2 regions of the Clostridium tanneri genome follow, and region 2 is predicted to be linked to the other one. Evidence: a T-box and tRNA genes for the amino acid it is inferred to sense, from the RefSeq annotation. Region 2 holds a T-box; the other holds one or more tRNA genes.

Evidence for each region. The T-box of region 2 lies ahead of thrS (threonine--tRNA ligase). A T-box ahead of a tRNA ligase gene usually reads a tRNA of that ligase, here a tRNA-Thr.
Region 1: it has a tRNA-Thr gene. The T-box ahead of thrS (threonine--tRNA ligase) is inferred to sense a tRNA for this amino acid. The anticodon was not compared.

Annotation. Positions count from the first base shown of each region.
Region 1 is NZ_JARUJP010000028.1:28,567-36,457, reverse strand. Features, by position in the region: gene P8V03_RS16775 (NAD(P)/FAD-dependent oxidoreductase) at 1-924, opposite strand, end outside; gene P8V03_RS16770 (DUF3006 domain-containing protein) at 1,222-1,431, opposite strand; gene P8V03_RS16765 (response regulator) at 1,483-3,111, opposite strand; tRNA gene P8V03_RS16760 (tRNA-Thr) at 3,352-3,424, opposite strand; gene P8V03_RS16755 (replicative DNA helicase) at 3,471-4,805, opposite strand; gene lonC (Lon family ATP-dependent protease) at 4,833-6,689, opposite strand; gene rplI (50S ribosomal protein L9) at 6,741-7,184, opposite strand; gene P8V03_RS16740 (DHH family phosphoesterase) at 7,185-7,891, opposite strand, start outside.
Region 2 is NZ_JARUJP010000008.1:117,649-125,539, reverse strand. Features, by position in the region: gene rpmI (50S ribosomal protein L35) at 1-125, opposite strand, end outside; gene infC (translation initiation factor IF-3) at 145-687, opposite strand; ribosomal protein L20 leader region at 698-810, opposite strand; gene thrS (threonine--tRNA ligase) at 851-2,767, opposite strand; T-box leader at 2,838-3,129, opposite strand; gene ytxC (putative sporulation protein YtxC) at 3,237-4,136, opposite strand; gene P8V03_RS08965 (DUF6873 family GME fold protein) at 4,349-5,053, shown strand; gene P8V03_RS08960 (methyl-accepting chemotaxis protein) at 5,175-6,680, shown strand; tRNA gene P8V03_RS08955 (tRNA-Cys) at 6,778-6,851, opposite strand; tRNA gene P8V03_RS08950 (tRNA-Gly) at 6,855-6,929, opposite strand; tRNA gene P8V03_RS08945 (tRNA-Phe) at 6,934-7,009, opposite strand; tRNA gene P8V03_RS08940 (tRNA-Asp) at 7,016-7,092, opposite strand; tRNA gene P8V03_RS08935 (tRNA-Val) at 7,098-7,173, opposite strand; gene hslO (Hsp33 family molecular chaperone HslO) at 7,584-7,891, opposite strand, start outside.

The DNA of each region.
Region 1 (7,891 bases), on a different contig from region 2:
AGTGAAATGATTAGATACTAGAAGTGCAAAGTTTGTATTTCCTGTATGAAGTTTTGGATCAGAATAACTATGTCCATTTACAGTTATTATACCATTAGTATTTTCATTTACTACCTCTCCATGAGGATTCATACAGAATGTTCTTACCATATCATTATATTTTTTTGTTTTATATACAATTTTGCTCTCATAAACCTCTTTAGTTATATGCTCAAAAATTTCTGCTGGTAATTCTACACGGACTCCTATATCAACTCTATTGCTTTCTGTTCTTATTCCCATTTTACCACAGACTTTTGAAATCCACTTAGAACCTGAACGACCAGTTGCTAACACCAGTTTATCAGAAGTAAAAGTCTCTTTGTTTGTAATAACTGAAAATTGTTCTTCTGACTTATCAATATCCAAAACTTCTGTGTCAAATAGCATTTCTACCTTGTCTTTTAGAAACTTATATATGTTAGATAATATAACTAAATTTCTGTCTGTGCCTAAATGCCTTACCTTAGCATCCAAAAGATGTAAATCATGTTGTAAAGCCTTACTTTTTAGTTCTGAATTAGCAGTAGAATAAAGCTTAGCCTCTGCTCCACCCATCTCACATAGAACTTCATCAACATAATTCATTAGATTTATGGCTTCATCTTTTCCTACATACTTGTAAAGTTCTCCACCAAAGTTATTTGTTATATTATATTTACCATCAGATAAACTTCCAGCCCCTCCGTATCCATTCATGATGTTACATACAGAACAGTGTATGCAAGCCTTTATCTTTTTTCCATCTATAGGACATACTCTTTTTTCTAAACTATGACCTTTCTCAATCATTAATATTTTCATATTAGGATTTACCTTTACCAATTCATAGGCAGTGAAAATTCCACTAGCCCCTGCACCAACAATAATTATATCGTATTTCATAAATACCCTCCTATGCAAATGTTATAAAAGGCGAACATTTTATTATACTATTCGAGCAGCTAAATTATTACTATAAAATTAAATTTTAAATTTCTTAATGAATTCTTTACTCTCTAATGGTATCAAAAGTAACTATTATAGTCAATAAAAATACGAATATTTAATGAGTAATCAATTTTAAAGTTCGCAATTCCTATGCTTTGTTTAGTTTTTTGACCATAATATAAATATTAAAGCTTCTAATTTCTTATAATTAAAATAAAATCCAGCTGGATTCCATAGTCCAGCTGGTATAATTTATTTCCACATATCATCAGTCAAATTACTTATATATTTAGTTCTTTTTTTTGTTTCTTCTAGATTTATAGTTATTGTTTTATCAATATTTAATACATAACCTTCCTTTGCTTCTTCCGGGATCTTATTTCTTTCTATACTAATTGTACTTCTATCTTCTAATTCTATAATAGCAAAGTATCCTTCAAATCTATCAATAATTCCAATCATAGTACAATCTCTCCTTATTAGCTGTTTTTTAATATTATAAGCAGCATACTATTATAAAAGATATAATAATAAAGGGCTTCCATCTATATTATTAATTTTGGTATTGCTAATTAAAATGTTATTATTACCATCATCTTTTACCATATTGTATACAGTCTTAAGTAATTCCTCTACATTAAAAGGTTTAGATATATAATCATCCATTCCAGCATCAATAAGCTTTTCCCTATCTCCTTTTAGCGCATAAGCTGTTAACGCTATAATTGGAATATGTTTATCCTTATTTTCTTCAGATTTTCTTATTAATTTTGTGGCTTGTATTCCATCCATTATTGGCATTTGTATGTCCATTAGCACTAAATCATATTTCTTATTTTGTGCCATTTCTACGGCTTCTTGACCATTGTTTGCTACATCACATGTATGTCCGTATTTTTTTAATAGATTATACATAACCATTTGGCTTGCCTTGTCATCTTCAACTACTAAAATACTTAATTTTCTTTTCTTCTTTCCAGTTCCACTATTTCTATCTACAATATTTATTGAATTAAATCTCTTCCCCTTAACTAAAGCTATGCTGAATGTAAATGTTGTTCCTACATCCTTCTTACTTTTTACCTCTATTTTTCCGCCCATCAATTCTACAAGACCTTTGCAAATAGAAAGCCCTAATCCTGTTCCTTTATTTTTCTTAATATAATTCTTTTGGTGTATTTGACCAATATTCTTAAATATTTTAGGTATATCTTTTTTATCTATGCCTATTCCAGTATCTTTTACAGATATCTTCAAGTTTACTTTGTCACCAATAGAATCTTCCTTTTCAATAGCTAAGGATACCATTCCCTCTTTTGTAAATTCTATAGCATTGTCGATAAGATTGTCCAATACTTGTTTTATCTTACCAGGATCGCCAGTAAGCGTTTCTGGAATAGTATCATCTAGGCTAAACTTAAAATCTAATTTATGCTCCAAGGCTTTTTGGCTTTTAACTTTCACAATCTCAGTAATTAGGTCTTTAAAATTAAACTCAATATTCTCTATTTTTACTTTTTCTAGTTGTATTTTCGAAAATTCCATTATGCTGTTTACAATGTTGAGTAATCTAGAACTACTCATCTTTACTAAATTAAGATTTTCTTTCTGTTCTGAATTTAAAGCTGTCATTAGTGTTAAATCAGTCATTCCGATTATTCCACTAATAGCTGTTCTTATTTCATGGCTAACATTAATAAGAAACTTACTTCTATTCAAATTATTACTTTCTGCATCATTCTTTTCTTTTCTCAGTCTATCTTCTAACAGCTTTCTTTCAGTAAGATCATTCAGCATAATTATATTCCCCTGTAGTAAGTTGTTTGTGTCAAGTATTGGGGTAATCCTAATTTCAAAATGTCTTATACCTATTTTTGTTGTTATATTCTTCTCAAAAACATTTTCTGAATTTAAATTTTCTTTATTTTCCTGCCTAGAAAACTTAACCATAATATCTTCTAGATTTTCCTCTAAACTTAAAATATCAAATGTATCCTTTGCCCTACCATTTAACTTACAAATATTATTTACCCTATCTAACATTACAATAGGGTATGGTAAAAGTTCAAATATATCCTCATAATTAAAATTATAGTTACTTAAATTCAATTCCCCATTATTTTCATTAGATTCGCTTAACAAACCTATTCCCCCTAACTACTGATAGAATATTTATCTGAATCTTAAATAAATAATAAATTATTAAATATTTTAACCCTATTGTTTTTAATTATAATATATGAGAAAAAAAATTCAACACATTTTTGTATATATGAGAAATAATAATCAATTTTCCATTATGTGTATTACAAAATCATACAAATTTCTATATCACTATAAATAAAAATACCAAGGTTATAAGAACCTTGGTATTTTTTGTAATGCTCCTAGCAGGACTTGAACCTGTGGCCCGCTGGTTACGAATCAGCTACTCTACCAACTGAGCTATAGGAGCATACTATAGAAACTCATACTAATATTATATAAGTTTTTTATTTATATTATTCTTGGTGTATAACATCAAGATTACCAAACTTACTAAATTGGCCAAGCCAAGCTAGTTTTACTGTACCAGTAGGACCGTTTCTTTGCTTTGCAATTATACATTCTCCTACATTCTTTTCTTCTGTTTCCTTATTATAATATTCATCTCTATACAAAAACATAACTAAGTCTGCGTCCTGCTCTATAGACCCAGATTCTCTGAGGTCTGACAGCATTGGCCTATGATCAGTTCTTTGCTCAGGAGCACGAGATAACTGAGATAAAGCAACAACAGGGCACTGCATTTCCTTAGCTATAGCTTTAATAGATCTTGATATCTCTGATACCTCTTGTTGTCTACTTTCAGAGCCTTTACCACCTGACATAAGCTGAAGATAGTCAATAAGTATTAAATCTATTCCATGCTCCATTTTTAATCTTCTACACTTAGATCTCATTTCCATTACAGTTATACCTGCTGTGTCATCTATAAATATCTTAGCAGCAGCTAGTGGCCCTGATGCTTTGGCTATATTCTCCCAGTCTTTATCATCAAGGTTACCTGTTCTAAGCTTTAGCATATCTACATGGGCCTGTGAGCATAATAATTTATATGCAAGCTGCTCCTTAGACATTTCTAGGGAAAAAATTGCTACGCTTTTTCCCTCTCTTAAAGCAGCATATTCTGCAATATTTAAAGCAAAAGTTGTTTTTCCCATTGAAGGTCTTGCTGCAATTAGCACCATATCTCCTTTTTGAAAACCAGAAGTTTTTGCATCAAGTTCTCTGAACCCAGAAGGAACTCCTGTCGTTTGTCCTTTATTGTTAAATAATCTTTCTATTTCTAAAAAGCCTCTTTCAAGAACAGCATTCATAGGTTCAAAATCTGATGTACTTCTATTGTTGGAAATATTAAATATTTCCTTCTCAGCTAAATCAACAACGCCTAAGACATCATCTTGACTACTATAACTTTCCTCTATTATTTTAGTAGATGACCTTATAAGTTTTCTAAGTACGGCCTTATCTTTTACTATATTTATATATGAATGAATATTTGCCGTAGAAACTACTGATCCACTTAGTTCACTTATATATGTTAATCCCCCAGCCGACTCCAACTGACCCTTAGATTTGAGATTTTCCGTAAGGGTTATTATATCTACAGCTGTGTCTTTCTGATATAAATCTAATATTGCACTAAAAATAACTTTATGTGCATCTTTATAAAAGTCTTCAGTTTGTAAAACTTCCATAGCTTCTGCTATGGAAGTTTTGTCTACAAGCATTGACCCTATTACACTTTGTTCTGCCTCTATACTCTGCGGCATACTTCTAAGAGGTGTATCCATCCGTTCTCTCTCTCCTTAGTAATGACTCTAAAACACCAATGCCATTAGCTCCTCTATGTCCTTAACTACTTTAACATCAATATCATCAAGCCCTTGTGGGATTTCCTTTGAATTATCATCAGGTATAATTACTAAATTAATACCCTTTCGTCTTGCTCCATATACCTTCTCGAATATACCTCCAACTGGCTTTACTTTACCTCTTAATGATATTTCACCAGTTACAGCTACATCTTGTCTTAATGGTTTATCTAAAAGAGCACTTATAATACATACTGTAATAGCTGCTCCAGCAGAAGGACCATCAATTCTTCCCCCACCAACTATATTTACATGTATATCGTAATCACTTATATCTTTATTAGTTATTTTTCTTATGACAGAAGCAGCATTAAATACTGAATCCTTTGCCATACTTCCGGCAGTATCGTTAAATCTTACTATGCCTCTTCCCTTTTCCTTTGCTTCAAAAACTGCAGCCTCAATTTCTAAAGTAGAACCTATATATCCGCTTACCCCTAATCCATATATATGTCCAACATCATATCTTGCCTCTGTGTTAACTACCTCAAAAGGAACAAGTCTACCTATAGATATAACTTGTTTCAAATCTTCAATTGTTACTTTTATCTTATCTTCTAATACTGAACCATCTCTATTATAAAGTACATAACCATAAACATCTGACAAAATATTAACTGCTTTTCTTCCTTCTATAGTATATCTACTTATAAGTTCTGAAACTCCATTATCTAATTCTATATTAAGCTTTTCAGCTGCATTTTCTACTATTTGTTGTATATCCTTTGAAGTTAGGGGCTCAAAATAAACTTCTGTACATCTTGACCTTAAAGCTGGATTAATTTCACTTGGTTCTCTTGTCGTAGCACCAATAAGTATAAAATCTGCCGGTGCTCCATTTTCAAAAAGATACTTAATATACTTTGGAGTATTGTCATCATCTGGATCGTAATATGAAGATGAAAACTCAACTCTTTTATCTTCTAACACCTTTAATAACTTATTTTGCAACATTTCATCTAATTCACCAATTTCATCAATAAAAAGAACCCCTCCATGAGCTTCCGTAACAAGTCCAAGTTTTGGTTCTGGAACTCCTGTTTCAGCTAAATCTCTTTTAGTTCCTTGGTATATTGGGTCGTGTACTGATCCTAATAATGGATTTGTTATCTCTCTTGGATCCCATCTTAATGTAGTTCCATCAACCTCTATAAACTTAGCATCTTTCTTAAAGGGAGTATGTTTTAATTTCTTAATTTCTTCTAATGCAAGTCTTGCTGCCGTTGTTTTTCCTACTCCTGGAGGTCCATATAATATTATATGTTGTGGATATGGTGAAGCTATTTTTGATAAAATTGATTTTATTGCTCTTTCCTGTCCAACAATTTCAGAAAAAGACTCTGGTCTTAAAAGACCTTGGATGCTTTTGTTTAGCTTTTTAGAATCTAAAACCTCTAATTCAGCATATTTCTTTAAGGTTTTCGCATTTTCTGGTCCCTTTTGTTTCTTTAAAATACTTAACCTAACTTCATCCATATACCTATCTTGCTTTTCCATTATGTTCTTTTCAACTTCTGTCTCTATTTTATTCTTAACATATTTTTTAGCTAAAAGTTCTGAAATCCAAATATTAGTATCTTCTAAAGCTTCATATACGTTTGACTCATCTGGGATTGACTTTAGGCCCTTACCATCACTTATAATCTTATTTAAGGCATATATTCTTTTAAATATATCTTTACTTTTTATATAGCCTTGCAATTTAAACTTTACTGTCCTTGCTCTTACAGTTCCTTCATCTATTACTTTATTCAGAATTTCATATAAAACATTTACTTGAGTATCTATAGGTATTGTATTCATTATTTCTTGTTCTAGCTCATCTACAAATTGTGACTTCACACAGTTTCCCCCTTAATTTTCTCCAATCACCACTTTAACCTTTGTGGAGATTTCAGGATATAATTTAACCTCTACATCATAACTACCCAGTTGTCTTATTGTATCTACTACAATCTTTTTCTTATCAATCTTCAAATTAAGCTTCTTATTTAATTCGTCTGCTATGTCCTTAGCAGTTATCGAACCAAATAGTCTTCCATTCTCACCTGACTTTACAGTAAGCTTTATTTCTTTTCCTTTTAAGCTTTCAGCAAGTTTTTGAGCTGCTTCTATTTCAGCAAGCTTTTGTCTTCTCTCTGCTTCCTTTTTATTATTTAAGATATGAAGATTTGAATCTGTAGCTTCCTGTGCAAGTCCTCTTGGAAATAGATAATTTCTTGCATATCCATCTGAACTATTTACTATATCTCCTTTTTTTCCTAGTGATTTTACGTCTTTTAATAATATAACCTTCATTTACTCTTCACCTTCCCTGATATATTTGCCTATGGCATCCTTTAGCTTTAATAAAGCTTCATCTACTGTAACATATTTGAGTTTTGCCCCTGCCATAGTCATATGCCCTCCTCCACCTAAGGATTCAAGTATAAGCTGTACATTTACATCACCAAGCGATCTTCCACTAATAAAAACTTCTTCTTTTATTTTAACAAAAACAAAAGACGCTTGAATACCTGTAATATTTAGCAGCTCATCCGCCGCTTGTGCAGCTAATACAGTATCTTCTATTTCCTCTGGACATATTGCTATAGCAATGTTATTAAATACCTTTACTGACCTAATAATCTCAGATCTTTTCAAATAATTCTCTAAATCATCTGCAAAAAACCTTTTCACATCTATGGTATCTGCTCCAAGTCTTCTTAGGAAAGAAGCAGCTTCGAAAGTTCTCACTCCTGTTTTAAAACAGAAATTTTTAGTATCAACAAATATTCCTGCAAGAAGTGCTTCTGCCTCTATAATCTTAACCTTTGGTTTTTCCACCATGTACTGAAGCATTTCAGTAACTAATTCAGATGTTGAAGATGCATATGGTTCTATATAACTTAACAAAGCTCCTTCTATAAAATCTGCCGACTTTCTATGATGATCTACAATAACTATTTTCTTAAATTTATCTACTACATTAATGTTTTGGACATATCCTCTACTATGCACGTCTA
Region 2 (7,891 bases):
CTCTTAGTTTTTGTGCTCTTCTTAGTTAATATATGGCTCTTGAAAGCTTTTGCTCTTTTAAGCTTACCTGTTCCTGTAACTTTGAATCTTTTTGCAACACTTTTTTTAGTTTTCATTTTTGGCATAATAAATTCCTCCTCTCAATTATGCTTTCTTTGATGATAAAATCATTATCATGTTTCTACCTTCTAATTTTGCTTCTTTTTCTAGAATGCAGACATCTTCAACTTTAGTATAAAAATCAGCTAGTATTTTTTTACCTATATGTGAATAATCAGCTTCTCTACCTCTAAACCTAACAGTTACTTTAACTTTATCTCCTGCAATCAAAAATTTTCTTGCATTGTTAGCTTTTATTGAAATATCATGTTCTTCGATAGTTGGACTAAGTCTAATTTCTTTTACACTAATAACTTTTTGTTTCTTCTTAGCCTCTTTATCTTTTTTAGCTTGCTCATAAATGAATTTACCATAATCCATTATTTTGCAAACTGGTGGGTTAGCATTTGGTGATATCATAACTAAATCTAACTCTTTTTCTTCTGCCATTCTAAGTGCGTCTCTAGATGCTAGGATACCTAACTGAGAGCCATCATCCCCAATAACCCTAATTTCTTTTTCTCTTATTTCCTCATTTAAAAGAAGATCTTTACTAATAACTTTCACCTCCAGTGAATTTATAGACATTAATTTATTTAAACATAAAAAAGGACGGCAAAGCCGTCCTTAGAATACACTAGTAAATAAATGCTTCCAATAACCCTACTAGCTGTGCTGCAAGGTGAGAAACGGCTGTTTCTTCTTAACAAATAGTATTATAAACCTATAATATTAAATTGTCAATATTTTATTAGTCAACTATGCTTATTTTTTTATCTATTTCTTCTTTTATTTTTGAAATAAATCCTTCTAAGCTCATTGTACCAATATCACCTTGTTTTCTGCTTCTTATTGCTACGTTTCCTTCGTTCATTTCTTTGTCTCCAATAACAAGCATGTATGGTACCTTCTGAAGTTGAGCTTCTCTAATCTTATATCCGATTTTTTCATTTCTTAAGTCTAGTTCAACTCTTATATCATTTTTCTTTAACTCATCTGCAATTTTCTTTACATATTCAACTTGACCATCAGTTATATTCATAACCTTAACTTGAACTGGTGCAAGCCAAGCTGGGAATGCCCCTGCATAATGCTCAGTTAATATTCCTATAAATCTTTCAATAGATCCAAATACAACTCTGTGAATCATAACTGGTCTATGTCTTTCTCCATCTGCTCCCACATAATTTAAGTCAAATCTTTCTGGCATTTGGAAATCAAGCTGTACAGTTCCACACTGCCATGTTCTACCTATGCAGTCTCTTAAGTGGAAGTCTATTTTAGGTCCGTAGAATGCTCCATCACCTTCATTAACTTTATACTTAAGTCCTATATCCTCTAAAGCGTCTCTTAAGCCGTTAGTTGCTGCTTCCCACTCTTCATCAGTTCCCATTGAATCTTCTGGTCTTGTTGAAAGCTCAACAAAGTACTCAAATCCAAATACTTTATAGAAGTTATCTATAAGACTTATAACACCAAGTACTTCTTCTCTTATTTGTTCCTTAGTGATAAATATATGAGCATCATCTTGAGTAAAGCATCTAACTCTCATTAGTCCATGTAATGCTCCAGATTTTTCATGTCTGTGAACAACTCCCATTTCAGCATATCTTAAAGGAAGATCTCTGTAAGAGTGTATATCGTTTTTGTAAACAAGTATTGAACCTGGGCAGTTCATTGGCTTTATAGCATAATCTCCTTCATCTATCTTTGTGAAGTACATATTGTCTTTATAGTGATCCCAGTGTCCAGATTGATGCCATAATGCTTCATTTAGGATTATAGGAGTCATTATTTCATCATAAGCAGCTTTTCTGTGCATTTCTCTCCAGAAGTTTTGTAGTGTATTTCTTACTACCATTCCCTTTGGATGGAAGAATGGGAATCCAGGTCCTTCTTCATGAATACTAAATAGATCTAATTCTTTACCAATCTTTCTGTGATCTCTCTTTTTTGCTTCTTCAAGCATCTTTAAGTGCTCATCAAGTTCAGCTTTCTTTTCAAAGGCTGTTCCGTAAATTCTTTGAAGCATTTTATTTTTCTCATCGCCTCTCCAGTAAGCACCAGCTATTGAAAGAAGTTTAACAGCCTTTACTTTTCCTGTAGATGGTACGTGAGGTCCTGCACATAGGTCTACGAATTCTCCCTCTTTATAGAAGGATATTACTGCTCCTTCTTCTAAGTCCTTTATTAATTCAACCTTATAACTTTCTCCCTTTTCTTCCATAAGCTTTATAGCTTCTTCTCTTGAAAGTTCGAATTTTTCAAGCTTGTGATCTTCTTTAACTATCTTGTTCATTTCAGCTTCTACTTTTTCAAGCATTTCTGGAGTAAATGAAAAATCAGCATCGAAGTCATAATAGAATCCGTTATCAATCGCTGGTCCTATAGCTAACTTAACTTCTGGATATAATCTTTTAATTGCTTGAGCAAGTATATGAGATGCAGTATGTCTTAAAGTCTTCTTACCGTCCTCATCCTCAAAAGTTAGAATCTCTAACTTACAATCATCATTTATTTCTGTCATTAGCTCTGCTGCTTCTCCGTTTATTTTAGCTCCTAAAGCTTTTTTAGCTAATGAGGTACTTAGTTTAGCAGCTACTTCTGCTACTTTTGATCCTTTTTCTACTTCAACTATGCTTCCATCTTTTAAAGTAATCTTTACCATGGTTTTTTCCTCCCTTTTCTGTTACTTATTGTAATTTAATTACTTGCAAATAAAAAACACTCATCCCAGTACATGGGACGAGTGTATATCGCGGTTCCACCCAAATTTAATAGTAAATATATCTTTGACTAATAAAACTATATTCTAAATACAAATGTTTAGAAATATAATTTAAGTTAGCAGATAATAAGTATAACTATTATCTCTGAACCTTTAACGCAGGCTTACGGAAATACTTACTAAAATTCAGTATACAACTTAAAGGTGGTTTTCAATAAATCTTACTCAAAGGACCTCTCACCCAATGGATCCTTCTCTCTTAGAGCAGTATTCTATTTACTTTTCCTTATCATAGTCTTTAATTATTCTGCTTAATTGCTTTCTTGAATTATTTTCTTAAATTATAGTATTAAATTTTCTAACTGTCAACACATTAACTAAAAATAATGAATATTTTTAAATTAAAATATTACACTCTATGAATACTTTGCCTTATTTGTTTGCAACTTTTACAATTGTCACAAAACTCTACTCTATCGGTAAATACCTTTTTAACTGTGTCTATTAGCTCATTATTCCTACAGTTTTCAACACAGTGAATTACTATTTTTTCTGGAGAGTTAGTAATAAGAATGCTTATTATCATATCCTCCGCATTGGTATTTTCTCTGTATCTTAAGTCATTAAGGTCACTAAATAACATTTCAGTTATATCATTTGAGTTCTTATCTTTTACCACATACTTTCCTTGACTATCAATTTCTATGTTCACTAAATCAATTTTACTTTCCTGAATTTCTACGAAGTATTTTAAGAGTTTAATAAATTCATTATATTCCTTTTCAACCATATACTTTTCTACTACTTTATCTATTATAGCTTCCAAATCATCTTTTAGGTCTTTCATTCTAAAGGTAATAAATCCCTTTATATTAATCTCTTTATTCTCACCTATACACTCAACTATCTTATCTATTATGTTATTTCTTTTATTCATGCAATAGATTGAACTCTCATCAACTATGCCGCCTTCGCCTTTTAATATTTCCACACTACTGTCTTTTATCTCTTTTAATTCATCATACTTAAGAAAAAAGTATGTATCCGATAAAAAACTCATCATATCTTTTCTATAGAATTCATCTATTACAACATTATATAAAATATTTGCTACATGTATATTAAACATGTTACGAAGTTTTGCGCTGATTTCTTCTTCACAAAATATTTTTACGAAGTGAGTATTTGACTCTATGCTTTCCGAAATACCAATAACTATATTTTTACTTTTAAAATACTCTTTTATATCATTTATTCCATGTATTATATCTTCTTTTTCTCTATCATATACTACTGTAAGTAATAGCATCCCTCACACTCCCTTCTAAAAATAGTATGTGTCTAAACTAAATCTATATACAAAATCTTTTTGTCAAATCCCGACATGTAACCTCTGTACTTGAAACTTATATGACAAAAATATAGAATAGAAAAAAGGGTTTTTCTAGCCAATAGAACTCCTCACTAATTAACATTAAATTTTTAAGTAAATTAGCGTGAAACATAAGGAAGGATACTATAATGAAATATGCGATTGTAGATTTTAGAATAACAGAAGAAGAAAAATATAATATTACAAGTTTAGGTTATAAAATTATAATATGCCCTCCTTCACAAGCCCTTTATGAGGCAGTTTGCGGGCATCCTGATATGCTTTTACATATTATTAGTAAAAACAAAATAATGGTTCATAAGGATGTAGATAAAAACTTTATAGCTCTGCTAAAAAATTTAGGATTTTCTGTATTGTTATCGGGAAATGAGTTGAAAGATATTTATCCTTACGACATTATTTTAAATAGTGTATCCTTATCAAATTTATTTATGCATAATATAAAATACACTGATCCTGAACTTTTGAAACTGATGACTAGTAAAAAGCTGATAAATGTAAAACAAGGATATAGCAAATGTTCAACAGCTATTGTAACAGAGAGGGCAGTTATGACTAGTGATAAGTCTATAGCAAAAGCATTAATAACTGAAAATATAGACGTACTTCTTCTCCCTCCCGGAGATATTGAGCTGCCTAATTTGAATTATGGATTTATTGGAGGTTGTTGTGGTCTTCTTAATGAAAATACTTTAGCTTTTTACGGAGATTTAAATTACTATGCTTATGGAAATGAAGTTTTAAGTTTTTTAAAAAAGCATAATGTAAAACCAGTTTATTTAAGAAAGGACAAGCTAATAGATAGAGGAAGTCTTTTTGTAATAGAGAATTAACCTTAAAGTTAATTAGACAAAATTCGATAATTATTTACAAGGATATTATATCGTCTTTTTAATAATATCCTTTGTAAATAACAAAACTTTAAGGAACCCGAAATTACAAAAGGAGGACTATATGATTAAACAAAAAAATGCGTTAATGACCTTTCTATCCTTTTCATCAATGTTAATATCTTTCTTTATACATTTTTTCAACAGGGTACTAAATATCTTTAATCATCCAATGCTAGAGAATCACGAAATAATATTAAACATATTTTTAGTAATTCCTATTTTAACCTTTGTTATAACCCTATATCTATATAATAGAAAAAAGAACGATGGGAGAATTCCATTTTTTAATATGCTTACCCTTACTTTTTCAAGTATGTCTATAATCGCTGGCGGAATAGGAATGGTTGAGTATCATTTCTCTATTTTTATGGTTATAGCCATACTGGCTTATTATGAAGATATCAACCTTATTGTTACTATGACTATATTATTTGCAATACAGCATATAACTGGTCTTTACCTAATTCCAGACGTAATATTTGGAGAAAAACATTATTCCTCCGGTATGGTAGCGCTGCATGCTTCCTTTCTAGTTTTTACTTCTGGGGCAACTATCTTGCAAATAATGAGCAAGAAAAAATACACTTTAATAATGGAAAATGAAAAAAAGAAAACTGATTCACTTATAAAAGATTTAATCCAACAACTGTCAGAGAACTCACAACTGATTTTAAACTCTTCAACCACATTATCAAATAGCACTAATACATCAGTAAAAACCAATGATGAAATTGTAACATCTATGCTAGAAGTAGCTAATGGCGCTAGATCCCAATTAATAGGAGCAGAAGAAACTTCTAAATCAATGAGTGAAATGTCCCTTGCAGTACAGCAAATAGCAGAGACCTTTTCTAAGGTATCCGAAAGCTCAAGGGATATGTCTGAACAGGCTAATGAAGGATACAGCTTTATAAATCAAGCTATTTCGCAAATGGATTCTGTAATTTCATCTGCACAAATTTCTGCAGATGTTGTAAAAAAATTAGACGAACATTCTAGAAAAATAGGACAGATTGTAGAAGTCATTACAAAAATATCAGCAGATACAAATTTGCTAGCCCTTAATGCCGCTATAGAGGCTGCTAGGGCTGGAGAGCACGGTAAGGGCTTCTCAGTAGTATCAGATGAAGTCAGAAAACTAGCAGAGCAATCTTCTCAATCTGCTGCCGAAATTGAGGTTTTAATAAAACAAATTCAAGAAGATACTAATCTTGCTGTAGAATCCTTTGCCTTACAGACTAAAGAGGTATTAAATGGTAAGGACATAGTAGATAAATCCGGTTATATATTTAAAGATATTTTACAAGCCACTAATAAAGTTGTAGAGGATATAGAAGACCTAACAGCCTTAACTGAAGAAATGGCAGCTGAATCTGAGGAGATTTCTGCTTATATAGATCAGATGGTGGGAACAGCAAAAAAATCCTCTCTAAACTCTGAGCAGGTGCTTACAATCACTAACCAACAAATAGCTTCTGTAAAGGAGAATTCTAATCTAGCTGACTCTCTTAAGATTTTAGCTAATAAATTAGAAGAATTAATCAAAAGGTTATACTCCCAACAGTAAATTATAAGAGGCATAAGTTAACTTATGCCTCTTATAATTTACATTTTATACAAAAAAAAAACAAAAACACTGTTTAGAATTACTAAACAGTGTTTTTTGGAGGCGCCACCCAGATTTGAACTGGGGATAAAGGTTTTGCAGACCTCTGCCTTACCACTTGGCTATAGCGCCATCTGGAGCGGAAGACGGGATTCGAACCCGCGACGTTCACCTTGGCAAGGTGACGCTCTACCACTGAGCCACTCCCGCGTAGTGGTGGCTGGACCAGGAATCGAACCAGGGACACGAGGATTTTCAGTCCTCTGCTCTACCGACTGAGCTATCCAGCCTAAATTTGGCGACCCAGAAGGGACTCGAACCCTCGACCTCCGGCGTGACAGGCCGGCACTCTAACCAACTGAGCCACTGGGCCGCGTATGGTGGGCACAACAGGGATCGAACCTGTGACCCCCTGCTTGTAAGGCAGGTGCTCTCCCAGCTGAGCTATGCGCCCATACGCTTTGTCTTTAAGACATTTATTATTATATAATCATCTTTCGACTTTGTCAACACCTTTTTTAAAACTTATTAAAGTTATTATTTGATGCTGCTCTGTCGCTGCTGACGAATATTATAATACAAAAATAATTAAGTATTGTCAACGTCACATTTTACATTTCATTGAATTTATTCTTAATTTCCTTAGTGTTTCAGCTTTTTTCTCACTTTTACTACAAACTTATTAATTAAAATCTATAATAATAGTTTTAATGGACAACTTAAAAAGGAATAACTTATAATCTCTATTTATTTGTTATAAGTTATTCCTTTGCTATATGACAACAATAATAAGTCTTAAGGGTCTATTACTTGAAAATTAAAGCATTTAACTTTCATTTTACCATTATAATATATCAATTTTTCCTATTTAACGCCCTTAAGTATATTACCTATTTGTTCACTAGTAAACTCATAGGATTTATTGCAAAAGTGACATTTTAACTCTTCTGTTTTTCCTTCATTATATAGTTCTTCTAAATCTTTTTTACCTATACTTATTAAAGCTCTTTCTACTCTTTCTCTTGAACAATCGCATTTATAAGCAGGTGTCATAGTTTCATGTATTTTTAAATCCATATCTTCGAATATATAATTAAGCATATCTTCTACAGACATTCCTTTTACTATCATTTCTGTTACAGATGGTATTTCTTGAAGTCTGTATGTCACTA